4 regions of the Comamonas sp. Y33R10-2 genome follow, and region 4 is predicted to be linked to each of the others. Evidence: predicted binding sites of a transcription regulator. Region 4 holds the regulator's gene; each other region holds the start of a gene.
What was found. The regulator sigma-54, encoded in region 4, starts transcription at its own class of promoters, with help from an activator protein. The targets are predictions, from matches to a motif close to TGGCANGNAANCTGCTTT.
Positions count from the first base shown of each region.

Region 1: KUF54_RS04555 ([protein-PII] uridylyltransferase) is a predicted target of sigma-54. The motif match lies at 2,014-2,031, and genes of this name have one in related genera.
Region 2: KUF54_RS12275 (ammonium transporter) is a predicted target of sigma-54. The motif match lies at 1,864-1,881, and genes of this name have one in related genera.
Region 3: hmpA (NO-inducible flavohemoprotein) is a predicted target of sigma-54. The motif match lies at 5,352-5,369, and genes of this name have one in related genera.

Region 1 covers NZ_CP079925.1:1,001,239-1,008,961, forward strand. Annotated here, with positions in the region: gene KUF54_RS04555 ([protein-PII] uridylyltransferase) at 1-1,891, opposite strand, end outside; gene map (type I methionyl aminopeptidase) at 2,080-2,892, opposite strand; gene purL (phosphoribosylformylglycinamidine synthase) at 3,066-7,076, shown strand; gene KUF54_RS04570 (SWIM zinc finger family protein) at 7,376-7,723, shown strand, end outside.
Region 2 covers NZ_CP079925.1:2,752,358-2,760,080, reverse strand. Annotated here, with positions in the region: gene KUF54_RS12280 (M66 family metalloprotease) at 1-1,602, shown strand, start outside; gene KUF54_RS12275 (ammonium transporter) at 1,918-3,150, shown strand; gene KUF54_RS12270 (hypothetical protein) at 3,194-3,523, shown strand; gene trpB (tryptophan synthase subunit beta) at 3,621-4,823, opposite strand; gene KUF54_RS12260 (DUF2868 domain-containing protein) at 5,012-6,472, shown strand; gene KUF54_RS12255 (DUF3482 domain-containing protein) at 6,475-7,723, shown strand, end outside.
Region 3 covers NZ_CP079925.1:3,174,467-3,182,189, reverse strand. Annotated here, with positions in the region: gene KUF54_RS14320 (TonB-dependent receptor domain-containing protein) at 1-1,750, opposite strand, end outside; gene KUF54_RS14315 (DUF445 domain-containing protein) at 2,165-3,478, opposite strand; gene KUF54_RS14310 (DUF3297 family protein) at 3,632-3,877, shown strand; gene hmpA (NO-inducible flavohemoprotein) at 4,125-5,303, opposite strand; gene norR (nitric oxide reductase transcriptional regulator NorR) at 5,463-7,046, shown strand; gene KUF54_RS14295 (FKBP-type peptidyl-prolyl cis-trans isomerase) at 7,051-7,461, opposite strand.
Region 4 covers NZ_CP079925.1:3,058,916-3,066,638, reverse strand. Annotated here, with positions in the region: gene KUF54_RS13715 (aspartyl/asparaginyl beta-hydroxylase domain-containing protein) at 1-346, shown strand, start outside; gene rpoN (RNA polymerase factor sigma-54) at 445-2,058, opposite strand; gene lptB (LPS export ABC transporter ATP-binding protein) at 2,201-2,986, opposite strand; gene lptA (lipopolysaccharide transport periplasmic protein LptA) at 2,983-3,639, opposite strand; gene KUF54_RS13695 (thiol:disulfide interchange protein DsbA/DsbL) at 3,768-4,415, opposite strand; gene KUF54_RS13690 (SPOR domain-containing protein) at 4,595-5,302, opposite strand; gene argS (arginine--tRNA ligase) at 5,385-7,094, opposite strand; gene KUF54_RS13680 (DUF2214 family protein) at 7,178-7,627, opposite strand; gene KUF54_RS13675 (LysR family transcriptional regulator) at 7,712-7,723, opposite strand, start outside.

The sequences.
Region 1 (7,723 bases), 1.8 Mb from region 4:
CTAGGGCGGCGGCATCTGGGGCGCGCCCGCCTAGAACGCGCAGCGTCAGTCGGTAAGTGTCTTCGAGCAGCTTGCCCTTCCACGCAGTCCAAACCTTGGGGCTGGTGCCGCGAATATCGGCCACGGTCAGCAGATAAAGGGCGGTGAGCTTGCGTTCGTTGCCAATGCGCTGTGCAAACGCGCGAATCACATCGGGGTCTGACAGGTCTTGCTTTTGCGCGACTTGGCTCATGGTCAGGTGTTCGCTGACCAAAAACTCGGCCAACTCGGCATCAGCCTTGTCGATTTGGTGGGCGCGGCAAAAGCGTTTGATTTCTACCGAGCCGATAACGGAGTGGTCGCCGCCGCGGCCTTTGCCGATGTCGTGAAAGAGGGCGGCGAGGTACAAAATCCAAGGCTTGTCCCAGCCTGCGGCGAGTTGGGAGCAAAACGGGTATTCATGTGCGTGCTCAGCCATGAAAAAGCGCCGCACATTGCGCAGCACCATGAGTGTGTGCTGATCTACCGTATAGACGTGAAACAGGTCATGCTGCATTTGGCCGACGATGCGCCGAAACGGCCAGAGGTAGCGGCCCAGCACCGAGGTTTGGTTCATCAGCCGCATGGCGTGGGTGATGCCGCGGGGCTGCTGCAAAATCTTCATGAACGTGGCGCGGTTCACCGGGTCGTGGCGAAAGTCGCTGTCCATCACATCGCGGCTGGCGTACAGCGCACGCAGCGTACGGCTGGAAAGGCCAGTCAGCCCTTCGTGCTGCTCATACATGAGAAAGGTCTCAAGAATCGCATGGGGGTCGCGTCTGTACAGGTCGTCGCTTGCCACTTCAATGGTGCCGGCCTTCTCGAAAAAACGTTCATTGAGATGGATGAGTTCGTGCGAGCTGGGGCTTAGCCGCTCCTCAATGCTCATGCGCACGATTTGGCAAAGCTGGGTCACCGCTTTGGCGGCCCAGTAGTAGTGGCGCATCAGTGTCTCGCCGGCCCGCATAGCGAGTTTGCGGCCTTCGGGGGTGGTGGATTGGTAGCCAAAGGTCTCGGCCACAGCGGTTTGCAAGTCAAACACCAAGCGGTCTTCATGCCTGCCTGCGGCTGCGTGCAGGCGGGCGCGAATGAGGCTGAGCAGCGCCTCGTTGGATTCGAGCTGCTGCACTTCAAACGGCGTAATTAGGCCTTGCTCGGCCAGTTCATGCCAGCTATTGCCAAAGCCCGCCGCCTTGGCCAGCCAGAGCATGGTGTGCAAATCGCGCAGGCCGCCGGGTGATTCTTTGCAGTTAGGTTCTAGCGAATAAGGGGTGAAGTCGTACTTGGCATGGCGCTGGCGCATCTCCAGCAGCTTGCCGGCGACAAAAGTCTTGGGGTCAATTTGCGCGCAGAACTGGCTTTCGAAGTCGGCCACTAGCGGCTGGTTGCCGGTAATGCGGCGCGACTCCAGCAGGGCGGTTTGCACCGTCAGGTCTTGTGCGGCTTCTTGCAGACACTCGGCAATGCTGCGCACGCTGGAGCCAATTTCAAGCCCCGCATCCCAACAGCTGCTGATGAATTTTTCGATGTGTGCTGCAGTTTCTGCAGTGGGTTGCGCCTCACCTTGGGGCAGCAGCACCAGCACATCAATGTCTGAGTAAGGGAAAAGCTGTGCGCGCCCGTAGCCACCAACGGCCAGCAGGGCGGCGGTTGGAGGCATTTGTGCACGTATCCAGAGAGTGTCCAGCAGTGCATCAGCCAATTCACTCAAATGGTGCAAAACACCCCGCACGCTGCGCCGACCCAGTGAAGCGTTTTTGAGCAGCGCTATCTGTTTGGCCTTAGCGCTGCGGAATTCGTCACGCAGGGTTTGTAAAGAAGGCTGATCGAGTGCAGCAGTTGCGACGACTTGAGAGGGGGCGATGGATGTCATACGCAGCAGAAGTAAGGTGTTAACAGAGCAATTGCTTGAATGTCACCTTAACCCAACTTGTCTGGCTCTAAGCCCTGTGTTGTCAAAAAGGTGAGCGCCTAGCGCTTGCGGTGTAAGGACTGCAAGCAAAAAATATGCCGCATTCAGTCTGGCTGAATGCGGCATGGCGTTGGGGCTTGTGAAAAGGATCAGGTGCGAATGGCTTTGATGAAGTCGGGCGGTGTGGGCGAACCGTCCGACCAGGTCAGCACGTCATAGCCGGTTTTGGTCACGGCGATCATCAGCTCCCATTGAGCAGTCAGGCTGCGGTCTTTGGTGATCACCGTCCAGCCATCGGGCATGGACTTGATGTCGCGCTTGCCCAAGTTCAGCATGGGCTCGATGGTGAAGACCATGCCTTCTTCCAGCACCACGCCTTCGCCGCGGCGGCCGTAGTGCATGACTTGTGGCTCGTCATGGAAGATTTGACCAATGCCGTGGCCGCAGTACTCACGCACCACGGTCAGGTTGTTGCCTTCGGCGTATGTCTGAATGGCGTGACCCACATCGCCCAGCGTGGCGCCGGGTTTGACTTGCTCGATGCCCTTCCACATGGCTTCAAACGTGAGCTTGCTCAAGCGTTTGCCGGCAATCGTGCCGTCGCCAATCAAAAACATGCGGCTGTTGTCGCCAAACCAGCCGTCTTCGGTGATGACGGTCACGTCGACATTGACGATGTCACCCTTCTTCAAAGGCTTGTCGTTGGGAATGCCGTGGCAAACCACATGGTTGACCGAGGTGCAGACATAGGCCGGGTAGGGCGTCATGCCCGGCGGCTGATAGCCCAGGCAGGCCGTCTTGGTGCCTTGCTCGGCCATTCGTTTGGCGCACAGGTCATCGATTTGCTGGGTGGTGATGCCCGGCTTGATGTGGGGGGTGATGTAGTCCAGCACATCCGAAGCAAAGCGACCTGCAATGCGCATGCGCTCAATGTCTTCGGGGGTCTTCAGTGTGATGCTCATGGCTCAATTATCCCATTGCAGCGGTGAACCTGCAGGGGCAAGGGGCGTGAGAACTTGGGGTAAGCCCGAGGCGGGCTAAAATGTGAGGCTCACCGATACCGTGCCTTGGCTTTGACTTTTAACCGGTCAAAGCGGGGGCGCATTCACCAGCCTTCACACAAACAGGCCGCCTCGTGACCTTGCATTTGACTCAGTTTGAGGGTGGAAACGCTCTTAGCTCGTTCCGCGCCCAGCAACTCTTGACCGATCTGGTCGCCATCCATCCAAAGATCACGGGTATCGATGCCCGATTTATCCATTTAGTCGCCACTGAGGCCGCCCCGACTGCTGAACAATCTCAGCGTCTGGCGGCCTTATTGACGTATGGCGATCCCTACGTGGGCGCGGGTGAAGGTTCTGCCTTCATCGTCACGCCCCGTTTGGGCACTATTTCGCCTTGGGCTTCAAAGGCCACAGACATTGCCCGCAACTGCGGCTTGGATGTGTTCCGTGTGGAGCGCCTGACGGAGTACCGTGTCAGCTTGAAGACGGGCTTGTTAGGCGGAACGCCTGATTTGAGCGCAGAGCAAACCGCGCAAATCGCTGCGCTGCTGTTCGACCGCATGACCGAGTCAGTCTTCGCTACCCGTGCACAAGCCGAGCAACTGTTCACAACCTTGGCCGCACAGCCTATGGAGTTTGTGGACGTGTTGGGTGGCGGTGCTGCAGCGCTGGAAAAAGCCAACAAGCAATGGGGCTTGGCCTTGGCCGAAGATGAGATTGAGTATCTGGTCAACGCCTTTAATGGTTTGCAGCGCAACCCCTCCGATGTGGAGTTGATGATGTTTGCGCAGGCCAACTCTGAGCACTGCCGCCACAAAATCTTCAACGCCAACTTCACCATCGATGGTGTGGCGCAAGACAAGTCGCTGTTCGGCATGATCCGCAACACCGAAGCCCTGTCGCCCCAGCACACGGTGGTGGCGTACTCGGACAATGCCTCCATCATGGAAGGCCATGAAGTTGAGCGATTTACCGCCAAATTCGATGGAGGCCTAGGTACATCAAGCGCTCCTAGCTATCAAAAGCACAGCGCCATCAACCATGTGTTGATGAAGGTGGAAACGCACAACCACCCTACGGCCATCTCCCCATTCCCCGGCGCATCGACCGGCAACGGCGGCGAAATTCGCGACGAAGGCGCCACCGGCCGTGGCTCCAAGCCCAAGGCGGGTCTGACTGGTTTTACCGTCTCCAAGCTGTGGGGCAGCGAAGTGGGCAAGCCTGAGCACATTGCCAGCCCGCTGCAAATCATGATCGAAGGCCCGCTGGGTGGCGCGGCGTTCAACAACGAGTTTGGACGCCCCAGCCTGACCGGTTACTTTCGCGAGTACGAGCAGCAAGTCGGCGACATCACTCGTGGTTATCACAAGCCCATCATGATCGCTGGTGGTCTGGGCGTGATCGATTCCGAACAAACCAAGAAGATTCTGTTCCCTGCTGGCACCTTGCTGATTCAGCTGGGCGGCCCCGGTATGCGCATTGGCATGGGCGGCGGTGCAGCCAGCTCCATGGCCAGCGGCACCAATGCGGCGGAACTCGACTTTGACTCGGTGCAGCGCGGCAACCCCGAAATTGAGCGCCGTGCGCAAGAGGTTATCAACCACTGCTGGCAGCAGGGCGACAAGAACCCCATTTTGGCCATCCACGACGTGGGTGCGGGCGGTATCTCCAACGCCTTCCCTGAACTGACCAACGACGCAGGCCGCGGCGCACGCTTTGATTTGCGCGCGGTCAAACTCGAAGAGTCCGGCCTGGCCCCCAAGGAAATCTGGTCCAACGAATCGCAAGAGCGTTACGTGATGGCCATTGCCCCCGAATCACTGGCGCAATTCACCGCATTCTGTGAGCGCGAGCGCTGCCCGTTTGCCGTGATTGGTACGGCCACCGAAGAGCGCCACCTGGTGCTGGAAGATACGGCCGTCGAATCGGGCGACCAGAAATTCCCGGTTGATATGCCCATGGAAGTGCTGCTGGGTAAGCCACCCAAGGTGCACAAAGATGTGACCACCGTGGTGCGCGAGCTGCCCGCGATGGATCTGAACGGCTTGCCATTGGAAAAAGCCGTCATCGAAGTGCTGGCCCACCCCACCGTGGCTTCCAAGCGCTTCTTGATCACTATTGGCGACCGCGCCGTGGGTGGTTTGACCCACCGTGACCAGATGGTTGGCCCGTGGCAAGTGCCTGTGGCCGACGTGGCCGTGACGCTGGCTGATTACAAGGGCTTCAAGGGCGAAGCCATGGCCATGGGCGAGCGCACACCGCTGGCCGCCATCAACGCGCCCGCATCGGGCCGCATGGCGGTGGCGGAAGCCATCACCAATATGCTGGCTGCGCCGATTGAGCTGAGCAAGGTGAAAATGTCTGCCAACTGGATGGCCGCTTGCGGCGAAGCCGGTGAAGATGCTGACCTGTACGCCACGGTGAAGGCCGTGGGCATGGAGCTATGCCCCGCGCTGAACATCTCGATTCCTGTGGGTAAAGACAGCTTGTCGATGCGCACGCAGTGGAGCGACAACGGCGTGACCAAGAAGGTCACATCGCCCGTGAGCTTGATCATCACCGGCTTTGCCTCGATTGATGATGTGCGCACCACGCTGACGCCCCAGCTGAACGCTGAAGTGGAAGACAGCTCACTGATCTTGATCGATCTCGGTCGTGGCAAAAACCGCATGGGCGGCTCCATCATTGGTCAGGTGCTCAACCAATCGGGCAACGAAGTGCCTGATCTGGACGACGCCAAAGACCTGATTGCCATGGTTGATGCGGTGAACGCACTGCGCGCCAAGGGCCTGATCTTGGCCTACCACGACAAGGGCGATGGCGGGCTGCTGGCTACCGTGGCAGAAATGGCTTTTGCCGGCCATGTGGGCGTGGCGCTGAATGTGGACATGCTGATCACCGAAGGCGATGGCATCTCTGACAGCCGTATGGATAGCGGCGAAGGCAAGAACTGGGGCAAGCAAGTCTCAGGCCGCCGCGAAGACCAAACCCTTCGCGCACTGTTCAACGAAGAGTTGGGCGCTGTGCTGCAAATTCGCACAGCAGACCGCACCGAAGTGATGGATGTGCTGCGCGAGCATGGCCTGATTCAGTGCTCCACCATCGTGGGCAAGACCCGCCCCGTGTCGTCCCCCGTGGATGCAGGCAAGGGCGAGCTGCAAGTGTGGCGCGACGCGAACAAGGTGTTCGGCGCAACGCTTTCCGACCTGCACCAAGTGTGGGACGCCGTGAGCTGGAAGATCACCCAGCAGCGCGACAACCCCGCTTGTGCGGATAGCGAACACGCCACAGTCGGTGTGCCTGCTGACCCCGGCATGCATGTGCATTTGACGTTCGACCCTCAGGTCAACGTGGCAGCGCCTTTCATCAACGTAGCTGCCAAGCCCCGCGTGGCGGTGCTGCGCGAGCAAGGCGTGAACTCGCACGTGGAAATGGCCTACGCCTTTACCGAGGCGGGCTTTGACGCGGTGGACGTGCACATGAGCGATCTGCAAGCGGGCCGCGCACAGCTTCAAGACTTTGCCGGCGTAGTCGCCTGCGGCGGCTTTAGCTACGGCGACACCTTGGGCGCTGGCATTGGCTGGGCACGATCGATCACGTTTAACGACCGCCTGTCTGAGCAGTTCCAAGCCTTCTTTGGTCGCCAAGACACCTTCGGTTTGGGCGTGTGCAATGGCTGCCAGATGTTTGCCGAGCTGGCTGACATCATCCCCGGCGCACAAGACTGGCCACGCTTCACGCAAAACCAGAGCAACCGCTTTGAAGCCCGTTTGAGCATGGTGGAAGTGCTGGAGTCGCCCAGCCTGTTCCTGCAAGGAATGGCCGGTTCGCGCCTGCCGATTGCTGTGGCGCACGGTGAGGGCTTTGCCAACTTTAAGTTCCGTGGCAACGCGGATCAGGTGCTTAAATCCATGCGATATGTGGACAACCACGGTCAGCCCACTGAGCAGTACCCGTTCAACCCCAACGGCTCGGCCGGTGGTTTGACGGCTGTGACCACGGCTGATGGCCGCTTCACCGCCATGATGCCGCACCCCGAGCGCGTGTTCCGCAACGTGCAGATGAGCTGGACATCGGGCGATAAGTCCGAATTCAGCCCTTGGATGAATGTGTGGCGCAACGCCCGCAAGTGGCTGGGTTGATGTTGCAGCACACCTGAGAGCTAAAAACTCTTTGTAAACAGCAAAAGCCAGTTGACGCAAGTCAGCTGGCTTTTTTCATGTACGGGATTTTTGATTTTTCGTTTTTGCGCTGCAGCCTGATGATAGGCTGGTGAATGTCGCAAAACAGACTTTCATGGCCGCATGGCAAAGAGGTGCTGTAAGCGAGCTGGAAGCATTCCATCGTGAGTTTTTGAGGATAACCTGCCTCAAGTCCACGATATATAAGCGCCTACAGCTATCAAAATAAATGCAGCAACAGTTCCGAATGGGAGGCTTGGGTGTCGCGTGTATTAGCAACGGAAGCAGAAGTTCTGGCCTTGTCGCCGGATGCCGCTTCGTCCAAAGCTGCCAAAGGGCTGCAATCCATTAACAAATGGCCGACCGTGGGCAGCAATGATGTTGCAGTCTGGGGCGAATGCCAAGGCAGTGGCAGCAAGCCCTACCAAACGCAGGTCGACCTGAGCGGCCCTGCCTTCAAGTGCAGCTGTCCCAGTCGTAAATTTCCCTGCAAACATGGCCTTGCGCTGATGCTGCTGCGCGCTGCAGGGCAGGTGCCCGAAGGTGGGGAATCACCAGAGTGGGTCAATGCCTGGCTGGGTGGGCGGCAAGAAAAAGCGGAGCAAAAA
Region 2 (7,723 bases), 310 kb from region 4:
CATTACGGACTGGGTCACTTCCCCGGTCAGAGCGGTGACAACTACTTCTGGGCCGGTCACCACCATGACAGTGGTTGGGGCTTCATCGGCTACCGCAAGCGCATGCGAGCCAATCTGCACTGGAGCCGAGTCAAGACAGGGGGCATGGGAGGCATGCCCGTGTTTGAGGACACCTACAGCTTTGGCACCGATGCCATGGCGGGCGGTCACTACTCCAGCTCGCTGTCCAACTACACCCACTACACCGGCTACAGCACGAAAAACAAGATTCAGCCCAGTCTGGACAAGCCGGTGCCTAGCGCTACCTCCCCTTCGGGTTACCTGAAGTGGAATGCCACAACACAAGTGATGGAGCCGTTCACGCCCACGATCCCCAACCAAAACTTGGTTTGGTACAACAGCCCTAACGGCAAGTTCTTGGCTCCGCGCTTGCATGGTGTGCCCGTCATCACTTTGCTGGGGGGCTACGACCCGCAAACGAACAAGGCCATCTTGTACCCGGCCGCACGTAGCAACTGGGGCAACGTCTTTACGCTACCCACTACGGCGGCCAACACCACTGAGCCGCGCCAATGCTGGTTGGATGTGAGCTTTGCCAACCAGCCCGTGCAACGCATTGCAGTGGCGGGCAAGCGAATGGGCGGCACACGCCCAAACAAGCTGCACGTGAATTTGGCGCAAAGCGAGAACCCCACACAGGCCACACTCAGCTGCCAAACCGCCGCAGCAGCGCCCGAGGTGCTGTATACGCTGGATATCCCCCAGAACCTGCCCCCTATGGCACCAGCCGTGGTGGTAGGCAAGGAGGCTGGCTACAGCGCCATTCGCAAGGTAGAGTTGCCTGAGCTGCAAACCGCTTTGTTGTCACTGGCCAGCAAAAGCGTGCTGACACTCAGCCCCAACCAGCAACTGCTGCTCGATAGTCACTCAGACCATGCCGCAGATCTGAGCTCAGCAGCGCGCACACAGTTGAGCCGCTACACCACGCAGCAAAGCAGCGTACAGCGCTTGAACAACTGGATCGGCACCTACGCCACCCAGCTAGAGCAGAACACTGAAGGTGCGCAAGCAGCTTTGCTGACTTTGATTCAGAAGGTGGGGATGGAAACCAAGCCTCTGATTCCGGCCGCTCAGTCTTTGAAGATGTCTAACGGCAATTGCTTGCAAAAGACCGAAACGGGTATCCGTGTAGCAGCCAAAAGCCTATGTACTGGCGCTATCAACGAGCAATGGATTCTGGACAGCCGCGGCAGTATCCGTAGCCGTGCGGACTTGAGCCAGTGCCTGACGGATCAAGGTGGCTCCAACGACATCAAGCTCTCCAGCTGCAACATCCGCAGTGACGCCCAAGTCTGGGACACCAGCGACAACAAGAGCATCAAGCGCGGTGGTCGTTGCATGGACTTGCACAGTGGTTACCTGACCAACAATGTGGGGCGTTTGATCACTTATAACTGCACCAATGGTGCCAATCAGCAATGGTCTGGCCTGGTTCAGGGCAGCAGCATGGTGATGACACTGCTGGACAGCAGCAAGGTACGTTATCTGGAGCCTTTGCTGAAGTTGCAAACCAGCACCGGCGTACAGACCCAAACCCACTAAGGCACGAAGGCCACGCATCATTGCGTGGCTGCCGTAACCGCAAAGCCGCAGCACCTCAGGGTGGCTGCGGCTTTTTTGTGTGTGGGTGACTTTGCTAGCCGTCACCAAGGCCTGTTGAGGTTGACTCGCACTCGCGAAGAATGCGGCCCTAGAAACATCAGATTTGATAGCTATTAATGCTTATGGATAGGTGGCCTGAAGTCGGAATTGCATTAACCGTGACGAAAATCTCTCAAAAAAACCGCTCACCACACCTGCGACTGGCATAGAACCTGCTTGCTCCCTTAGCAAAACAAACACACAGGGAGAAAATGCATGGAATTGGTGCCATTAACTGCCATAGACAAGGCAGATACCGCGTGGGTGATGATGTCAGCAGCGCTGGTGCTACTGATGAGCTTGCCGGGGGTTGCGCTGTTTTATGCAGGAATGGTGCGGCGCAAGAATGTGGTGAACACGCTGGCCGCCGTCTTTGCCGTGGCTTGCATTGTCACGCTGACCTGGTTTGGCATCGGCTACTCATTGGCCTTTACGGCCGACTCTCCTTGGCTGGGTAATCTCAGCCGCGCTTGGTTTGCCTCTTTGCATATTGACGTTAAACGCAATGTGCTCTCCGTCAGTCACCTCGCCCCACACTTGCCTGAGGCCGCTTATGCCTTGTTTCAAGCGGCGTTCGCCATCATCACCACATCAGTGATTGTGGGTGCCGTGGTGGAGCGCATGAGCTTTGCGGCCCTGCTGCTATTTGCTGCGCTGTGGAGCGTGCTGGTCTATGCACCCATTGCTCACTGGGTATGGGAAAGCGGTGGCTGGTTGAACCAATTGGGTGCACTGGACTTTGCAGGTGGCGCTGTGGTGCATGTGAATGCCGGCGTGGCAGCGCTGGTCTGCGCTTTTATGCTGGGGCGCAGGCGCGGCTATGGCCAAGAGGCATTTGAGCCCAATAGCTTGGGCTGGACAGCCATGGGCACAGCCCTGTTGCTGTTTGGTTGGTTTGGCTTCAATGCAGGCTCGGCCTTGTCGGCAGATGGGCGTGCGGCACTGGCTTTTGTCGTTACGTTAGTGGCAGCCGCTGCAGGCGGGCTGTCATGGTTGTTAGTCGAGTGGTTGATGCGCGGTGCGCCCACCTTGCTGGGCATGCTCTCCGGCATGGTGGGGGGTTTGGTAGCAATTACTCCGGCAGCCGGGTTTGTGCAGGTGGGCAGTGCGGGGTGGATTGGTTTGATTGCCGGCGCTGTCTGCTTTTGGGGTGCAACCTGGCTTAAGCGCCGTTTGGGTGCCGATGACTCACTGGACGTATTTGGCGTTCATGGCGTAGGCGGCATCGTGGGTTCGATCTTGACGGCTATTTTTGCGGACCCTCTGATTGCAGGCACTGGAGCCACCGTTCTCAATCAACTGATTGCCGTGCTGGCTATTGCGGCTTACAGCGCTGCAGGCACAGCCTTGATCTTGCTACTGATTGGTGTGTTGATGCCGCTGCGGGTGGAAAAAGCGCAGGAAATGGAAGGACTGGACATCAGCTTGCACATGGAGCGTCAGCACTAAGAACTGCTCTAAATTGGACCGAGGTTTAACCGAGGGAGGTTGTATGGAGGAAAGCGAAAGATTAGCCATTGCCGCGCACCTACATGTGGTGATGCGCCGAAAAATGGGCCGGGTCACGGATACCGAGTGGATGGCAGGCAATCAGGCTTACGCCATGGCGATGGTGGCTTTGGCGCTGGCTCATGCAAATGAGAAGGCTGACGAAGAAATGGCACGCTTGGCGCATCGGCTTGAGCAAAGCTGGACAGGAGAAAACCCAGGCTCAAAAACGCTCTCAACAGAAGCTGTCACATCGACAAGTGAAAGCTTTGTCACCAGCCGTGCAGCGGAGATGCTGCGCACTTCTGCACGGTATATCGGCGGCCTGCGCTAAGAGCGGCGAACACAACCCAGCAAACCGACGGTTTGCGTTAGCGGCTCTAAGGCGCTGCAAAAGCACAAAGCTGGCCCATGGCCAGCTTTGTGCAGGTTTACAGACCCAGTATTTTGGCCACGTAATCCGCATCCTTGTCGCCACGGCCAGACAGGTTGACGAGGATATGCTGATCCTTGCCCAGCTTGGGCGCTTCACGCATGGCCCAAGCCACTGCGTGGGCGCTTTCCAGCGCAGGAATAATGCCTTCCACGCGCGACAGTGTCATGAAGGCGTTGAGGCACTCCTTGTCGTCCGCAGATTGGTAATCCACGCGGCCAATGTCTTTTAAATAGCTGTGCTGTGGGCCCACGCCGGGGTAGTCCAAACCCGAGGCAATGCTGTGCACCGCTGCCGGTTCGCCCTCTGCGTTTTCCAGCACATAGCACTGCATGCCGTGAATGGCGCCGGGCTTGCCCATGGTGAGGGTGGCCGCGTGGCGACCTGGCTTGTCAACGCCTTCACCAGCAGGCTCTACGCCCACCAGATGCACGGACTCATCGTTCAAAAATGCCGTGAAGATACCCATGGCATTGCTGCCGCCGCCCACACAGGCTGCAACATGGTCGGGCAGCTTGCCGTGCTTGTGCTGAAACTGCTCACGCGCCTCACGGCCCACAATGGATTGGAAGTCGCGCACCATCATGGGGAAGGGATGGGGGCCCACAACGGAGCCAATGGCATAGATGGTGTTGACAGGGTCTTGCAGATACACCTCAAAGGCGCTGTCCACCGCCTCTTTGAGCGTTGCCGCACCGCGGGTGACAGGCACTAGCGTGCAGCCCAGAATGCGCATCTTGGTGACATTAGGGTGCTCTTTTTCAATGTCTACCTGCCCCATGTGAATTTCGCAGGGAATGCCCACCAGCGCACAGGCCGTCGCCAGCGCCACACCGTGTTGACCGGCGCCAGTTTCAGCGATGACTTTTTTCTTGCCCATAAACTTGGCCAGCAGTGCCTCGCCCAAGCAATGGTTGATCTTGTGCGCGCCGGTGTGGTTCAGGTCTTCACGCTTGAGATGGATCTGCGCGCCGCCCAACTGATCCGACAAACGCTTGGCGTGAAAGATCGGGCTGGGGCGACCCACATAGTCGGCAAACAGCGAGGCCAGCTCATCTTGAAAATCTTGGCGTTTGACGATCTCTTCGTAGGCGACAGATATTTCATCCATGCATTTTTTCAGCTCGGGCGGAACCAGCTGGCCGCCATAGGGGCCGAAGAAACCATTGGCATCAGGCATGACCTGTGGGTTAAGTGTCATGACGCATGTCTCCTTTTATGTTTTGCAGCAAAGCTGACTTCATATCACAGAGCGGTTGGCAAGCATTTGCAGGAAAGCCCAGATGAAATATGAAGAAAAAATGGATGTAGTCCTTTATTGAAAAGGACTTACAGCTATTGTTTTGATATTACTAGCAAGGACGTCATGAGCTGAAACACAATATCGGCATGAAAGCCAGCTCCGCCCGCGACATTGTTTTTGTCCACGCCATGGAAACCGCAGCACCTCATGAGGCGCTGCCCACGCCTGAGCGCTGCACTGCCATCACGCAAGAGTGCCTGCACGCTCAGGGCGCGGCCAAAGGGGGTGCTCGCACCGCCTTTGAAAATTTTTTACAAGAGCGTGCCAAACGCATCCTTTCAGCGGCGCAACTGCCCGCGGATATTCGCGCCTTGGCGCTGCAAAGTGCAGGTGTTTCGCGCTGGATGATGCTGGCTGTTTTACTGGGCGGCTTTGCGCTGGGTTTTGCGGGGCATGCTATTACCGACCCGCACCGCGTGGACCTACTCTCACCCTCGTTGATTGGCATTGTTGTGTGGAATGTACTGGTCTATGCGCTGCTGCTGGTGAGCTGGCTGCGAAGACTTATTAAGCGCAAAAACATCGTGATTTCAGCGCTGGAGCCGGCACAGGAAAAAAGCAATCCAGCACCGCAAGTTGCGACAGACCCCAGCGGCTGGATGCAAAAGCTACAGGCCAAAAAATGGAATGTTTCGCGCGGCACGGGGCTGCGAAAAATGGCGCTGAATTTTGAGCGCAACTGGTGGCAAATCAACCAGCGACCTCGCCGTGCGCAGTGGGCTGTAGCCATCCACCTTGGCGCTGCCATGCTGGCGCTGGGTGCGCTGGCATCGTTATGGGTCACGGGGCTGACCAAGGCCTATCAGGTGGGTTGGGAAAGCACGTTTCTGTCTCCCTCTGCGGTTCAGACTTGTTTGAATATTTTGTTTGCCCCCGTGCAAAATATTCTGGGTATGGCGCCTTGGTCCTTGGGTGAAATCACAGCGCTGCAAGGCTGGTCAGCCAGCAATGCGGCGATTGATACCGCTGATGTGGGTCAGCGCTGGGTGCAGCTCTACAGCATGCTCTTAGCCGTGGTGGTGATTGCTCCGCGTCTGGTCTTGGCTTTGTGGCAAGGCATCAAAGTTTGGTGGTTCAACCAGCATCTGGCGCTGCCACTGCAGCAAGCCTATTTTCAAAAATTGCATCGTGACTGGGCAGGTCGATCGACTGCTTTGCAGGTGCAGCCCTATAGCCTCGATATCGCGCCTGAGCGAGAGGCTGCTTTGCGCAGCCATGTCGCGCAAAACTATGGCGCAGGAGCGCTGCTCACATTGCTGCCCACGCTGACGTATGGTTCCCCTTTGCCCGATATGTTGTCTCGTGATGCACAGCCCATTTTGTTGCTCAACTTAGCCGCTACGCCTGAGGCAGAAATTCATGGCGCGCTGCTCGCGCAGGTTCTCCATCTGTGGGGCACGCAGGCGGATGTCTGGCTTTTGGCAGCGGACTTCCATGCGCGCAACACAGGAGCGCCGGCGCGCATACAAGAGCGTGAGCAGTTGTGGAAGGGCTTTGTGCGCAGCGCAGGTCTGAATGCCACCATCGTGCCCGCAGCAGGAGTTTGATGATGAATGACAACAACGATCAGCTGCTTAGCGACAACAGCATTCAGTGGTGCCTGCTTTCGCACACCAATATTGGCAAGACCACGCTGACGCGAACCCTGATGGCCGACGATGTGGGAGAGATTGCCGATGCTGCCCATGTGACCAGTCAATCCAAGCGCTATTTGCTACAACAAACGCAGCAAAGTGATGAGCTGTGGCTTTGGGATACGCCAGGTTTTGGTGACTCTGTCAGGTTGTACGAGCGCCTGCGCCAACAGGGCAATCCGCTGGGCTGGTTTCTCAGCAATGTCTGGGACCGTTGGCGCGACAAGCCCTTCTATCTCAGCCAGCGCGCGCTGCTGGCGGCGCGCGATCATGCAGATGTCATGCTGTACCTCGTCAACGCGGCAGAAGACCCGGCAGATGCGGGCTACTGGAGCGCAGAGATGAACATCTTGGCTTGGCTCAACAAGCCCGTCATCGTGCTGCTCAACCAAGTAGGAAGTGACACCACACAAGCGCAAACACAGCAGGATTTACAGCGCTGGAAGCAGGCCACGCAAAGCTTTCAAAGCGTGGTGCGCGATGTGCTGGTACTAGATGCCTTTACGCGCAGCTGGTGGCATGAACGCAAGATGATGCAAAGCATTGCACCGCTGCTACCGCAAGCGAAGCAGCCAGCGTATCAGCGCTTGTTAGACCAGCGAATGCAGCAGCAGAAGCAGCGCGAGCTAGCTAGCCTTGAAGTCATGACTGCGCAACTGCTGACAGTCGCAGGGTTGCATGAAAAGCTAGAGCCAGAGCAAGGCAAGATGCTGGCCCGCGCTTGGCACAGCCTTAGTCAAATCACCAAGCTCTCTAGCAAGCTGGGCAAGCCAGTGGCAGATGACGATGGGCTCAGCCCATCCGCCAAGGCTGCTGTGCAGCGCTTGATGCAGGCGCTGCGCCAAGCAGATGTACAGGCTACGCAGCGACTGCTGGAGATTCATCAGCTCGATGGCCAAGCCGCAAGCCAGATACAAGAGCAGTTAAGCCAGCAGTTGCAGATCAACACCCCCGTGGATGCGCAAGCAGCCAGTCTGTGGGGCGCACTCACCGCTGGCGCGGCAACAGGGTTAGGCGCTGATCTAATGGCTGGTGGCTTTACGTTAGGCGCGGGTGCTTTGCTAGGCGCACTGGTGGGCGCGATGACTTTTGGTGGCGCGGCTTGGGGTGCGAACAAAATCTTTGATCAAGAAAAGCAAAGCTTTCAGCTATCGATCGACTACT
Region 3 (7,723 bases), 120 kb from region 4:
TCAGTGCCGGGGAGAAGCGGTAATCACCCGTCACCTCAAGGCCCTGCATACGCGCCTTGTCAACGTTCTTGTTGGTGCTCAAAAAGTAATATCGATTGGCGCCATAGCTGCAGCCCCAGTTGGCATAGTCGTTATTGTTTCTCGCATTCGGGCTGGTGCAATAACGGTCTTCAGCGATCTTGTCGTCAAAGTTGGTGTGGAACACCATCAAACTGGCATTGAGCTTTTTATCGACGCTTTGGAACATGCCGCCAACTTCAAAGCTGGTGCTGGTTTCCGGCTTCAGGTCAGGGTTGCCAATGCTGAGTGCACGATTGTTAGGTGCAAAACTTTGCCAGCCACCACCGCCTGTGGTTGAGCCAATACCCGCCGTAGACTGCGCCAGCGAAGGCTGCTTGTAGCCTGTGGAGACGCCGCCTTTCAAAGTCCATTGCGGCGTGTGACGATAAATACCGTAGACGCGGGGAGAGAGGTGGCCGCCAAAAAACTCATCACGGTCATAACGCAGACCCGTGGTAACGGACAGCTTCTGTGTCACGCTCCAGTCCACTTCAGAGAACAACGCACCAATCCAGCGGTCTGCACTGCTCACGCCCACGCCGGGCAATGCCGTCAGCAGGCCATTGGTTTCGTTGATAACTTTTTCAGTCTTGTACTGGCCGCCAAAGGTAATCAGGTGCTTGCCCCAGGCGTAAGTGCCTTGGCTGTTGAGGACATTGACGGTTTCTTTCTTCGTCAACTCCTGCACTTTCTCAGATACGTCACGCTGGAAATAAGTACTGGTCATGAGGTTGCCGTAGCGCCCTTCATGCGACAGCGTCATCACTTCCTTGTCATAGCGATATTCCGTTGGCTTACCCGTAGCGGTGGGGGCAATGCTTAAGCCCGGCGTCTGCGTCGTGTCTTGGCGCGCTGTGGTGTAACCCAGCCTGACGGTATTGTTCTTGTCAGGAGTCAGGGTCAGCTCCACATTGCCGTTTTGGCGCTTGCTTTCAGGTCGGCTAGCGGCGCCGTCAGAGCCACCGATGTAGGTGCTTTCATCAAAGCTTGTGTAGCCGCCGCCCGCCTTCAAACCCAGCAGACCAGGAATGATCGGACCCGCGACAAAGCCATCAACTTGGCGGCCATCATTGCTAATGTCGTTAAACGACTTCGTAAATTCGGTACCCAATTGACCATGCCACTTGTCAGCCGTTTTACGCGTGATGATGTTGATCACGCCGCCCATGGCGTCCGAGCCATACAGCGATGACATAGGGCCACGAATCACTTCAATGCGTTCAATCATGGCGATAGAAGGCAAGCCAATTTGCTTGCCGCCATCCGCACCATTCGTATTAACCGAGCGACCCGTAGAGACCGGACGCCCATCCACCAAATACAAGGTGTAAGACGCTGACATACCGCGGATGCTGATGTCTTGGTTGTTGCCACCATTGGTCACATTCACACCGGGAATATTGCGCACAGCATCTGCAATATCGGTATAGGACTGCTTTTCCAACTCTTCACGCGTGATCACCGAAATCGACGCAGGCGCATCCACAATGCTTTGCTCATGACCTGAAGCCGTGACCACCACAGTCTCCATTTCCGTATCTGCGGCAAGCGCAGCGCCTTGGCTCAGCAAACCCGCACCCAACATGGCTGCCGCCAGCGAATTACGCGGGCGACGCATCGCTGCAGTCGCACAAGTGAACAAAGAACAGGCCACGGCAGGGGCGGCCACTAGCGTAGAACGGTGGTACATGAGTTAGCTCTGAGGTTGAAATACACAGGGCCATGCACAGCGCACCAGATCTGATGAAGCATCAGATCAGCGGCAAAGCATCACAGGGCCCGAAAGGTACTCGCAGGTCTTTGAAGAAACTGCAATCACGCCATAAAGATGGCTGATACCTGGCTAAGCCATGCCCACAAGACATGGCGGCAACGACAAGCAGGGCAGCTCAAAACTGCACCCTGCCTTGCTGCGGCTGGGGAAGAATACGCGAGGCGTCTTCTATTTGCGAATAATTCTCATTATTCTAAATAACAATTAATTCGCTCTTACTAATAAAACGGATTTTTTGTTACGCATAGGCGCAAAAGCAACAAAAACATCATGCCAAACAAGCTTTAACTGCTTTCCCCAATTAGACATGCCGCTATCAATTTAACGATCTCACTTCAAGGCTTGCCACAAACTCCCTGCGTGCGAGATAAGGAATAACAACAGCCCAATCGCGCCGCCCACCAGCGTGCCGTTGATGCGGATGTACTGCAGATCCTTGCCAATATGCGCCTCGATCAGCTCTGAGAGTTGCTCCGCATCCCAGCGCTTAACGGTGTCGGCAATATGCTGGCCGATGAATTTAGACACATCGGGTGCCAGTGTCGTCGCCCAGCGTTTGAGGCGCTCGTTCATCGAGTCTCGCAATTCCTCGTCATGCGCCAGAGCTTGCCCCAGCCAGCGCCCCATCACCGCAGCACGCCGCGCAAGGGCTGAGTTTTCATCCGCCAGATCACGCTCCAGCCGGGCACGCCAGCCTGTCCACAGCTCGCGCAGATAGGCGGCTAGCTTCTCGTCGTGCAGCAGATAGTTGCGCAGCTTTTCCACGCGTTCGGCATAGGCCGGATCGTTTTGCAGCCCCTCAATGAGCCGCTGCACCGAGCCATCAAACGCCTCGCGCAGGCGGTGGTCGGGGTTGTGCGCCACGTCCTGCAGCAGACTGTCCAAAGCACTGGCGATCATGCTTGCGCCCTTGTCGCTGAGCCAGTCCGTGGGCATCATTTTTTCTTTGATCGGGTGCTCGCGCTTGAGCCAGACGACGATAGTCTGCGCAATCAGCACATGGGTCTGCTCTTTTTGCAGCACACGACTGATGCGGCCCAGCACATCGTCGAGCACCTCCTGATGACGACCACCCGCAGTCAGCCCCGACAGCAGCGATGCCGCCGTGCGCGACAGATCGACATGCGCCATCACGGCCTTGAGTGACTGGGTCAAAAATTTCTCGACTTGCTTGTCTTGCACCATCTCCAGCGCCGCCAGCGCCAGCCGCGCAACCTGCTTGCCCAGCAACTGGTTGTTGGCGGGGGCCGTCAGCCAGTCAGCCAGCACCTGCGCGGGGTTGTTGCGCTCGATGAGTGCGACCAGCGACGGGGCATCGAGAAATTTGTCGCGCACAAACACGGCCAAATTCTCGCCAATGCGGTCTTTGTTGCGCGGGATGATGGCCGTGTGCCGCCCCACCAGCGGCAGCGGTATGCGCTTGAACAAGGCCGAGACTGCAAACCAATCCGCCAGCGCGCCCACCATGGCGGCCTCGCACATTCCGCGCAGGCAAACCAGCCACAGCGGCACAGCCTGCCCGGCGATGCCCCAGCGCGAGCTGGCTGCAGCGGTGATGATGAAACCTGCCGTCACCAGCAGCAGCAAAATCAGCGGCAGCCGCTTGGCGTGCTGCAATGACAGGCGTTGTTCTTGGGTCAGCATGAACGCCAGCATAGGCGAGTCAGGCGGCTGCGACTATGCGGTGCGGCCCGAGTAAGAGTCATCCTATGACCTGCAGCATTGCAAAGGCCGAAGACAGGCTTTTGCAAATACGCCGAAAATAGCGACCTTGTTTTCCCTGACTTTCCAAAAACCATGACCGACGCAACCCGCCCCGAACTGCCAGACCACTTGTCCATCGACCCCCGCAGCCCCCACCATGTGGCCGCCGTGTTCGAGCATGACATCGGCATCCGCTTCAACGGCACTGACCGTTTCGACGTCGAGGAATACTGTGTCAGCGAAGGCTGGGTCAAGATCCCTCACGCCAAGGCCATCGACCGCAAGGGCAAGCCTTTGCTGATCAAGATCAAGGGTACGGTCGAAGCGTATTACCGTTAAGTCGCCAGAAGCGCTGCGCGCCTTCCCGCCTCTCTCTTCGGGAGGGGAACGACCCCCTCGCTGCAGGGCGGCCCTTGCTCAATGTCTCTCACTGGGTGATCGCCCAATTTAAAGAGCAATTAGCCAAGTCTCCGCATCAATAAAAAGAGCTGTTTGCGCTGGATTTACATAGGTTTCAGATGCTTTAAGTATCAAAACCCAGTAATACCAAGCGCAAGCAGCTCTTTTTTAATGAGCAATCCGTCGATCAGGCCAGTGCCTCCGCGGGGCCAAAGAACTCGTAATGCACCTGTGCATCGGGCACACCCAGAGTGCTCAGCGATTGCTTGACGCTGCGCATAAAGCCGCGTGGGCCCAGGAAGTAGACATCGGCATCACGCGACTCGGGCAGCCACTCGGCCAGTTGCTCGGTGCTCAGCAGGCCTTGCGCATCGACCTCATCGCCAGCGGTTGCCTTGTCATAGCAGTAACGGCGTGTCAGCTGCTCATTGGCTGCGACCAGCGCATCAATTTTCTCACGGAAGGCGTGCACACCGCGATCGCGTGCGCAGTGGATGAAGGTGATCTCGCGGCCCGTGGGCAGCGCGGCCTGTAGCATGGGCAGAGTGGGCGTGATGCCCACGCCGCCGCTGATCAGCACCAGTGGCTTGGCATTGCTTTGCAGCGTGAAGTGGCCTGCGGGCGGGAACAGCTCCAGCGTATCGCCCACGTGAATGCTGTCATGCAGATAGCTGGAGACCTTGCCGCCTGCCTCGCGCTTGACGCTGATGCGGTAGCTCTTGCCATTGCTGGCCGCCGACAGCGAGTAGTTGCGGCGCTGCTCCACGCCATCCACCACCATGCGCAGGCCAATGTACTGGCCGGGCTGGTGGGTGATGACGGCACCACCATCCACGGGCTCCAGATAGAACGAGGTGATCTCGGCAGACTCGGCCTGTTTTTGCACGACCTTGAAGTTTCGACCACCGCGCCAGCCGCCTTCGGCCGCTGCAGTCTGCTCGTACACCGCACGCTCTGCACCAATCAGAATATCGGCCAGCTGTTGATAGGCGGCTGCCCAGGCGGAGATCACCTCATCGGTGGCGATCTCGGCGCCCAGCACCTCGCGAATGGCGCGCAGCAAGCAGGCGCCCACAACCGGGTAATGCTCGGCCTGCACCTGCAGCGCCACATGCTTGTTGATGATTTGCGCGGGCAGGCTGCCCAGATTTTCCAGACGGTCAATGTTCTTGGCGTACATCAGCACACTGTGGGCCAGCGCACGTGGCTGGGCACCGCTTTGCTGGTGCGCCTGGTTGAACAGCGGGCGCACTTCTGGGTGCTCGGCCAGCATGATTTTGTAGAAATGGGTGGTCAGCGCCTCGCCGCCGGTTTCCAGCAGTGGTACGGTGGCTTTGACAATCTCGCGTTGACGTTCGGTAAGCATGCAAATCTCCTGATGACGGCCTTGCCATCTGCAAGGTTTGATCTGATTTATGCAAGCTACATGCCAGCTTCAAGACCACTGTAAAATAATGGCTTGTGAAAATATGAGTCAATATGACATCTAACAAAAGCAGTCTTATTGACCCTCATTGATGTCGTTATGACAACATCCCACATACTCAATGCCGTCAGCCCGTTGATTGCCGATCTGGCGCAGGACCTGAGCGAACGCGAGCGCCTGCGCCGCCTGCTGGCCGCATTGCGCAATCTGCTGCCTGCCGATGCCGTGGCCCTGCTGAAACTAGAAGGCGAATGGCTGCACCCCATGGCGATTGATGGCTTGATGCCCGATACGCTGGGGCGCCGCTTTAGGCTGGCCGAGCACCCGCGCTTTGCCCAATTGCTGGCCGCCGGTCAGGCCATGCGCTTTGAGCCTGACAGCCCCCTGCCCGACCCCTACGACGGTCTGATCGCCCACAAAGGCCAGACCATTACCGAGTTGCATGTGCACGACTGCATGGGCTGCGTGCTGCAGCTAGGCGGCATGCCCTGGGGTCTGCTGACGCTGGATGCGCTTGAGCCCGGGCGCTTTGCCGACCCGGCGGCGCTGGCCATGCTGCAGGCATTCAGCAATCTGGCAGCAGCCACCGTGGCCACGGCAGAGCGCGTGCACCAGCTGTCTCAAATCGCACGTGGCGCCAGCCATACCGCCAGCACCCCAACAGCGCCTGAACGCGGCTTGCAGGGCTCAAGCCCCGCCATGCGCCAGCTGCAAAAAGACATAGCTCTCGTCGCGGCCAGTGACCTCAGCGTGCTCATCACCGGAGAAACCGGCACCGGCAAAGAGCTGGTGGCGCAGGCCGTACACGCACAGTCAGGCCGCGCGGGCAAGCCCATGGTCAGCATCAACTGCGCAGCCCTGCCAGACAACTTGGTGGAAAGCGAGCTATTCGGCCATGTGCGCGGCGCCTTTACCGGCGCCCTGACCGAGCGCAGCGGCAAGTTCGAGCAGGCGCATCAGGGCACGCTTTTTCTGGATGAAGTGGGCGAGCTTTCGCTGCCTGTGCAGGCCAAGCTGCTGCGCGTGCTGCAAAGCGGGCAGCTGCAACGCCTGGGTTCGGACCGGGAGCACCATGTGGATGTGCGCGTGATTGCGGCCACCAACCGCGATCTGGCAGCGGAAGTCAGCGCCGGGCGCATGCGCGCGGACTTCTATCACCGGCTCAATGTCTATCCGCTCAATGTGCCGCCGCTGCGCCAGCGTGACAGCGATGTGCTGCAGCTGGCCGGCTATTTTCTCGAAGAGAATCGCTCGCGACTCAAACTGGGCGGCCTGCGTCTAGATGCCGCTGCGCAAGCGGCTTTGCTGACCCACCGCTGGACTGGCAATGTGCGCGAGCTGGAGCACTTGATTAGCCGCGCCGTGCTCAAGGCATTAAGCCGCAACGACGGCAGCGCGGGCCGAGCCAACGGCAGGCTGCGCATTGTGACTTTGGGCGTCGCCGACCTCTGGGACAAGCCACAAGCCACTGCGGCAGCGCCTCAACCACAAGCCACGACGGCTCTGCCGCTACCCGTGCCCCAAGCCGGCCTGCGAGATGCAGTCACCGCCTATGAGCGCGAACTGGTTAATGCCAGTCTGACGCGCCACCACGGCAGCTGGGCTGCGGCGGCGCGTGAGCTGCAACTGGATCGCGCCAATTTGCAGCGGCTGGCCAAGCGGCTTGAAATCAATAGCCCCTGAAAAATCAGCGCCCCTGAATGCCCAGCAGTTCCAGATCAAAGTTCAGCGTGGCATTGGGCGGCACAGCGCGGCCAGCGCCTCGGGCGCCGTAGGCAATGCTTGGCGGGCAGGTGAACTTGGCCTTGCCGCCCACCTTCATTTTTTGCACACCTTCAGTCCAGCAAGCAATTACGCCGTTGAGCGGAAACTCGATGGGCTGCTTGCGTGCGTACGAGCTATCGAACTCTTTGCCGGTATCTGGAAAGTAGCCACGGTAATGCACCTTGACGGTGTCCGTTGCCTTGGGGCTGGGGCCTGCGCCCTCGACCTGGCTTTCATAGATCAGGCCGCTAGCGGTGGTAACTGGAGCAGCCTGAGCAGCTTCGCCCGAGATCATGGCAAACACGACGCAAAGGGCGGATGCGATTTTTTTCATAGGTATGCGCTTAAAAATAAAGCTTAGACTTTAGTACGAAGTGCGGTAGTGAAAATGTCATCCACCAGCTTAGATGGATGAGCCGCGGCAAGATCAGCGCTGCGCCATTTTTCCAGTCCGAATGAAGTTAATGCAAAAGTTCTTGAGCAGGTAACTGCGGGTGTTTGTCGCACCCCACAGTGCGGCTTTGCGCGCCGGGCTGTGCAGCGAGGCGGCAGGGCCGATACGATTGATCCTTCCTCGAAAGAACCGTCATGGCCGC
Region 4 (7,723 bases):
CGAAGGCGAAGGCGTGATCTTTGACGAGACCTATATGCACTGGGCCGAGAACGGCACGCAAGGCAACCGCATCGTGCTGTTTTGCGATGTAGAACGCCCGATGACCAATGGCTTTGCTCAGTGGCTCAACCGCTGGCTGGGCACCAACGTGGTGGCCGCTGCCAGCTCGCCCAATAACGAGGGCGACCCGCGCGGCATGATCAGCAAGCTGTTCAAAATTTCGTTCTACGCCGGCAAGTACCGCCGCGCCTTTCGCAACTGGAATCCGACGTTCTACAAATTTTTGAAGTTTGGCCTGATGATTGGCGTTTTAGCGCTGTTCATCTGGTGGTTGATACCGAACTGATGGATACCCGCTGAGGCGCTTCGCGCCTGCCGAGGTCTCTACCCAATCAAAAAAGCCGCTGAGCAATGCATCAGCGGCTTTTCTATTCCCAACAATGACTACAGCGCCTTGCGCAGCGTCGTGGTCGGAATTTTGAGCTGCTCGCGGTACTTGGCCACGGTGCGGCGGGCGCACTCAATGCCTTGCTCCTTGAGCATGTCAGCTAATTTTGCGTCTGACAGCGGTTTCTTCGGGCTCTCGGCATCCACCAACTGCTTGATCAGCGCCCGTACTGCCGTGCTGGAGGCGCTGCCGCCGGTTTCTGTACCCAGACCCGAGCCAAAGAAGTATTTCAGCTCAAACGTGCCTTGGGGCGTGGCCATGTACTTGGCCGTAGTCACGCGGCTGATGGTGGATTCGTGCAGACCCAACTGGTCGGCAATATCGCGCAGCACCAGCGGCCGCATCGCCAGCTCACCATGCACAAAGAAGTTTTTCTGCCGCTCCACAATCGCTTGCGACACGCGCAAGATGGTGTCAAAGCGCTGCTGAATATTCTTGATGAACCAGCGCGCCTCTTGCAAGTGCTGCTGCAGGGCAGCATGGCTTTCGCTGCCTTTATGGCGGCGCAGCACACTGGCGTAAATGTCATGTACGCGAAGGCGCGGCATTACATCGGCATTGAGTTGTACGGAAAAATCGACCCGCCCTGAACTAGCGCGCACCGGGCGCACGATGACATCGGGCACGATGATGTTGCGCTCCACATCCACAAAGCGCCGGCCAGGACGCGGCTCCAGCCCAGCGATCAAGGTCATGGCTTCGCGCAACTGCTCTTCACGTGCGCCGCACAGGCTGGTGAGCTTGCGCAGATCGCGCCGCGCCAGCAAGTCCATGGGCTGTTTGCAAATGGTCTGGGCTAACAACAAGCGACTCATATGGGCTTGCGTCGTGCCCTCATCTTCAGCGGTGTGAATCAAATCGCGCACCTGCAACTGCAGGCACTCCGCCAAACCACGCGCCCCGACACCCACAGGCTCTAAGCTTTGCAGCAGCTTTAGCGCAATGCAAAAGCGCTGCTCTAGCTCTTCGCAGTCTTCCAAATCATCACCGGCCAGACTTTGAGCCAGCTCTTGCAGCGAGTCTTCAAGGTAGCCGTCGTCATTGAGCGACTCAATCAAAAAGCGCAGCGCAGCTGTATCTTCGGCGCCCAAGCGCAGGCTGAGCGCTTGGCGATGCAAAAAAGCCGTCAGGCCCACATGCTCACCAGCCAAATCGATGGCATCAGCCTCGCCGTCGCCATCGTGATTGCGGCTGGAGCCGCCGCCCGAGGGGCCATCCCATTCGCTGCTGGATTCTCCACCCCATTCACCATCTTGGCCGTCAATGCCATCGGCCTCCCAGTTCAGCGATTCTGGGGTTTCAGCGCTGGGGGTTTCCGCTATCGAGTCAGTAGCGGATTGTCCTGAAGTTGTTTCTATTCCAGATGAAATACTGTCTGAAACAGTGTATTCATGGGCAGCAACTGCTATCTCTTGAGGAGCATCAACCCCTCCCTCGCTTGCTCCATCAGCCTCATCGCCTGTACGTTCCAAAAATGGGTTGTCGACCAGCATCTGCTCGACTTCCTGCGCCAGCTCTAACGTCGATAGTTGAAGCAACTGAATGGATTGCTGCAACTGCGGCGTGAGCGATAAATGCTGCGAAACGCGTAACGAAAGGCCGGGTTTCATTCACTAACTCTCTGCCGGTGCCGGCTGCAGAAAATGCTTCTGCCGCTCAAGCGGCGCCGCCTAACGGCTTGAATATCTAAGCCCACACAACAGGCCAAAGCCAGCTGTATGGCGAGGTTGAGAGTACAAAAGCGCACACTCATCACATGCGGAAATGTTCACCCAGGTAGACGCGGCGCACATCGGCGTTCTCCACAATCTCCTCGGGCGTACCTTCAGCAAGCACATGCCCATCGCTGATGATGAAAGCATGGTCACAAATGCCCAGCGTTTCGCGCACGTTGTGATCGGTAATCAGCACACCAATGCCGCGCTCTTTGAGGAAGCCGATGATGCGCTGGATCTCGATCACCGCAATCGGGTCGATACCGGCAAAAGGCTCGTCGAGCAAGATGAAACGTGGCTGGGTAGCCAGCGCACGGGCAATTTCCACCCGGCGACGCTCGCCGCCAGACAGCGCCAGCGCGGGTGACTGGCGCAGGTGCTCCACGCGCAGCTCTTGCAGCAGGCCAGTCAGGCGTTTTTCCACTTCTTCACGTGTGAGAGCCTTGCCTTGCTCATCTTTTTGCAGCTCCAGCACAGCACGCACATTGTCTTCCACGCTGAGTTTGCGAAAGATGGAAGCTTCTTGCGGCAAATAAGACAAACCCAAACGCGAACGCTGGTGAATGGGCATACCACCCACTGGCTGGCCATCAATGAAAATCTCGCCGCCATCGCTGCGCACCAAGCCCACGATCATGTAAAACGATGTGGTCTTGCCCGCGCCATTGGGGCCAAGCAAACCGACCACCTCGCCTTTTTGCACAGACAGCGACACATCTTTAACAACCTTGCGGCTGCCGTAAGACTTGGCCAGGTGCTTGGCCTCCAGACGGCTTGTGGACTCGCCAGTGCGGGTGCTGTGAGAGAAGGTGGGCTCAATCATTTCTTCTCGTCCGCCTTCTCACCGCCCAATGTCATGCTCTGACGCAGAGGTGTCGCGGGAGTCGCAGGCTTGGGCTGAGCGCCAGGCGTGCCTTCCTTGGGCGCCATGATGGCGCGTACACGACCACCTTGACCAATGGACGAGCTGGGCAAGCCGCCGCTGGTCTTTTGACCATCTACGGTGTAAACATCGGTGATGTTGTTGTAGATGATGATGGAGCCGGTGATCTGGTCGCTGAGCTGGCCGCCACGATAGCGGCGCATCTCGCCACGGCGAATGAATTTGACGATGTCGGTCTTGCCGTCGTACTCGATGACTTCACCTTCGCCTTCAATAAATTCTTCAGGCTGGCCCGGCACGCTATCGCGCTTTTGGCGGAAGAAAGCACGCTTGCCCGCTTCGGCCTTAATCACGCCGAACTGATAGCCCTCAGCGTCCTGGCGCACATCCAACTGGGTGCCGCGCAGCACGATAGTGCCCTTGGTCATCACCACATTACCAGTGAAGACACTGGTTTGCTGGAGTTCGTCGTGGCGCAGCGCATCCGCCTCAATATTCATGGGCTTGGCACTGTCGGCTTTTTCGGCATGAGCCATGCCGGTCGCTGCCGCAAGGGCAAAGGCCAGCGCAAGAGGTAGGAGTGATTTTTTCATGGAAGGCACGTTTCTTGCATCCATTGTAGTCATTCCCTTTTTGAAACTTGCGTAAAAAACACCCATAAAAAAGCCCGCACAATGGCGGGCTTGCTGGCGGTCAAAGATTTTGACCTCCATCACGGCTCTCAGGCCTTGCGGCTTGAAGCAATCAGGGCGTTCACGACACGCAGCACGTTTTCCATGCTGCCAGCCTTTGTGCCGTCCGTGTAGTAACGGCCAGCCACGCCCATCGCAGGCACGCCCTCAACGTCATACTCGGTTTGCAGCTGGGCCGCCTTGCGCGCTTGGTTGGCCACGGTAAAGGAGTTGTAGACCTCCTTGAACTTAGCCACATCAACGCCTTGCTTGCCAATCCACTCAAAAATCGCTTCGTCGTTTTTCAGCATGTTGCGCTCGACGTGAATGGCGCGGAAAACCTTGACGTGCAACTGGGGCAGCAAGTTCATGCCCTCCAGCGCAAAGTAAAGCTTTTGTTGGGGCAGGAAGCTGGCATTAAAGGCCACAGGCACGCGGCGCACCACCACATCGGCGGGTTGGCTCTTCACCCATGCTTCAAACTGGGGCTCAAACACATTGCAATGAGGGCAGCTGTACCAGAAGAACTCAATGACCTCGACCTTGCCGGCAGGGGCGCTCACGCTGGCGGGCTTGGCAAGCTTGACGTAGTCCTTGCCTTCTTTGGGCCCTGCGCCTTGCGCCCAGCTAGAGGAAGTGCCCAAGGTCAAGGCACCAGCAGTTGCCGAAGCAACTAAAGAGAATTCGCGACGTTTCATCTAAACAAACTCCTGTATCAGGTTTGCAGTATCAGAGACCGCAGATCAAAAAAAGTTCAGTAGCACTCAAACACTGGCGCACTCCAAGCGAGGGACACCGAGGAAGGGCCACCCCGCACCGAGGGTGTCGTCCCTCTCCCGAAGAGAGAGGGGGAAGCCGCAAAGCGGCTCAGGGGGTGTTATTTACCCGCTCTCACCAGCGTAGAGTCCACACCCGCGCCGTCGAGCTTGCCTTTGAGCTGCTCAGCGTCATCACGCTTGCCAAACGGACCCACGCGTACGCGAAAGACAGTAATACCGTTTTGCTCACGCTCGCTGATACGCGACTCCCAGCCCAGCATGGCCAGCTTGGCGCGTTGCGCTTCTGCCTCACCTTGACCGCGGAAAGCGCCGGCCTGCACGAAGTAGTTAAAAGCCGAGTCAGAAGTGCCGGATGCTTGCGCAGCCGCTTTTTCCTTATCAGCACGTGCTTTTTCAGCCTTATCGGCTGCGGCAGAGCGTTCTTTCACCAAATCACCCAGTGGGTCGCCAGAGGCGGCCTTGGTAGGCTTTTCGGGCACGGGCTTGACCTCAGGCGTGGTCACACCCCCCGTTGATGTGGGCTGAACCGCTGGTGAGGGCGGTGTTATGGTCACATCACTGGGCTGCTGCGCAGGCGCGGCCACTGGGGGCTGTGCAGGCTGGCGGCTTTGCAATGGGGCGTTGGGATCCCAGTTTTTGTTGCGTTCGGCCTCAGCGGCATCGCGCTGAGTGTTGTTACCGCCTTTGTTGAGGAACGGCACTGGCACCTTGGTCACATAGATGGCCACGGCCAAAGCCGCAGCCAAGCCGATGACCATGCCAAAGATCATCCCCAGAATGGTTCCACCGCGTTGCTGTTTTTTCATATCAGTCGCTAAAGGCTTTCTGCTTGAGTTATTCCGCTTTCCAATCCACCGAGACAACGTCAGCGATGGATTGAACACTGGATTACATACGCTCAGGTGCGCTCACACCCAGCACGGCCAGACCATTGTGCAGCACCTGAGCGGTGGCCGCGACCAAGGCCAAACGGGCCAACTTAACCTTTTCATCGTCCACCAAGATGCGCTCCGCATCGTAGTAGCTGTGATAGCTAGAAGCCAAGTCACGCAGGTAGAAGGTCACATCGTGCGGGGCATTGCCATCGGCTGCTGCGGTGAGCATCTCTGGGTACTTGGCCAGCAGCAGCATCAAAGCCAGAGCTTGCGGGCCTTGCAGTGCAGACAAGTCCACATCCTTGAGCGCGGGCACGCCAGCACCGCCGGCTTCTTGCCAAGCGCGCAGCACGGACTGGATGCGGGCATGGGCGTACTGCACGTAGTACACGGGGTTTTCGTTGTTTTGCGCCACAGCCAAGTCCACATCAAAGGTGTACTCGGTATCGGGCTTGCGGCTGAGCAGGAAGAAACGCACCGCATCCTTGCTGGTCCACTCGATCAAATCGCGCAGCGTCACGTAAGAGCCCGCACGCTTGCTGATCTTCACTTCTTCGCCATCCTTAACCACGCGCACCATGGTGTGCAGCACATAGTCGGGGTAGCCAGCGGGAATGCCCACATCAGCGGCCTGCAAACCAGCGCGCACACGGGCAATGGTGCCGTGGTGGTCGGTGCCCTGAATGTTCACCACCTTGGTAAAGCCACGCTTGAACTTTTGGATGTGATAAGCCACATCGGGCACAAAGTAGGTGTAGCCGCCGTCGGTCTTGCGCATCACGCGGTCTTTGTCGTCACCGTAATCGGTGGACTTGAGCCACAGCGCGCCGTCTTGCTCGTAGGTCTTGCCGTTGGCGACCAAACGGTTCACCGTGGCTTCGACATGGCCGTTTTCGTACAGGCTCGATTCGAGGTAGTACTCGTCAAACTGCAGGTTGAAGGCCTTCAAGTCCTTGTCCTGCTCGTTGCGCAGATAGGCCACGGCGAACTGACGGATGTTGTCGTAATCCTCGACATCGCCATTGGCGGTGAACTCGCGGTCATCGGCCTTGATGGTTTCTTTGTTCAAGAACGCGGCAGCGATGTCGGCAATGTAGTCACCGTTGTAGAAATTCTTGGCCAGCGGGTTTTCGCTGTCGGTGGGCCAGCATTCGTCACCGGGCTTGAAGCCCTTGGCGCGCAATTGCGTGGACTTGGTAAGCGTGTCGATCTGCACGCCCGCGTCGTTGTAATAAAACTCGCGGTGTACCTTCCAGCCCTGGGTGGAGTACAGATTGCTGATGGCATCGCCAATCGCAGCCTGACGGCCGTGGCCCACATGCAGGGGGCCGGTGGGGTTGGCGGAGACAAACTCGACCAGAATATTCTCACCACGATCAGCTTGAAAGCCGAATTGGTCGGCCTGCGCCAGCACTTCACGGATGATTTCTTGCTTGGCAGCGGGCTTCAGACGAATGTTCAAAAAGCCGGGGCCTGCAATTTCGATAGCATCAACCCATTGCTGGAACGGGGCTGTAGCCTCAAGCGATGCTTTGAGCTGTTCACCCAAAGCACGGGGGTTGGCCTTCAGCGGCTTGGCCAGCTGCATCGCCGCCGTACAAGCGAAATCGCCGTGTGCTGCGACTTTAGGATTTTCAAACGCAGCGCGTGCGCCAGCGCCGGGCGAGAGTGTTTCGAGCTCAGCGGCCAGAGCGGCGAGCAATTCTTGTTTGACTGAAAGCATGGCGCGATTTTACGTGGCTGCCCTGATCCGCGCAGCCAAGCTGGATTGCGGGGTCGCAACAAGGCGTTGCAGCCCCCACAAAATCACATCCCACGCGCCCAGAAAACGGCGACCACGGCAATCACTGGCACCAAGTGGCTTTGCCACATCACCCACTTGCGGGTTTGCTGGATTTCTTGCGCAGCGGGCAGCTGGCCGGTGGCGTCCAGCGCCTTCTTCCAGCGGCGGAAGGTGAAAGTTGGCTTGAGCGAGAGCAGCACAGCGACGATGAACAGCGTCATCTTGAGGTGAAACAGTGGCGAGGACACATAGCCGCTCATCCCCTTAGCACCCAGCACCAAGCGCGCGATGCCGGTCAGCAGCAGCAGCACGACTGCAGCGATGCCGTAAATCATATCCAGCTTGGCTAGGCGCTGCACTACGGCGGCGTTCATCCACTCCACCCGGCACAAAGCAGCTTGGCTGCTGAGAAACACCACCAAAGTCAAAATGGCCAGCAGGTGGACGCTGGCAAGAACCGCTTCAAGAGTCATGGTTCAGCGAAGCATTACCTATCAAGCCCCGGCGGAATAGCCCGCAGAGGCGACAAATTCAGGCTCCGCCCTCCTTGCTATCCATCATGCCAGCAA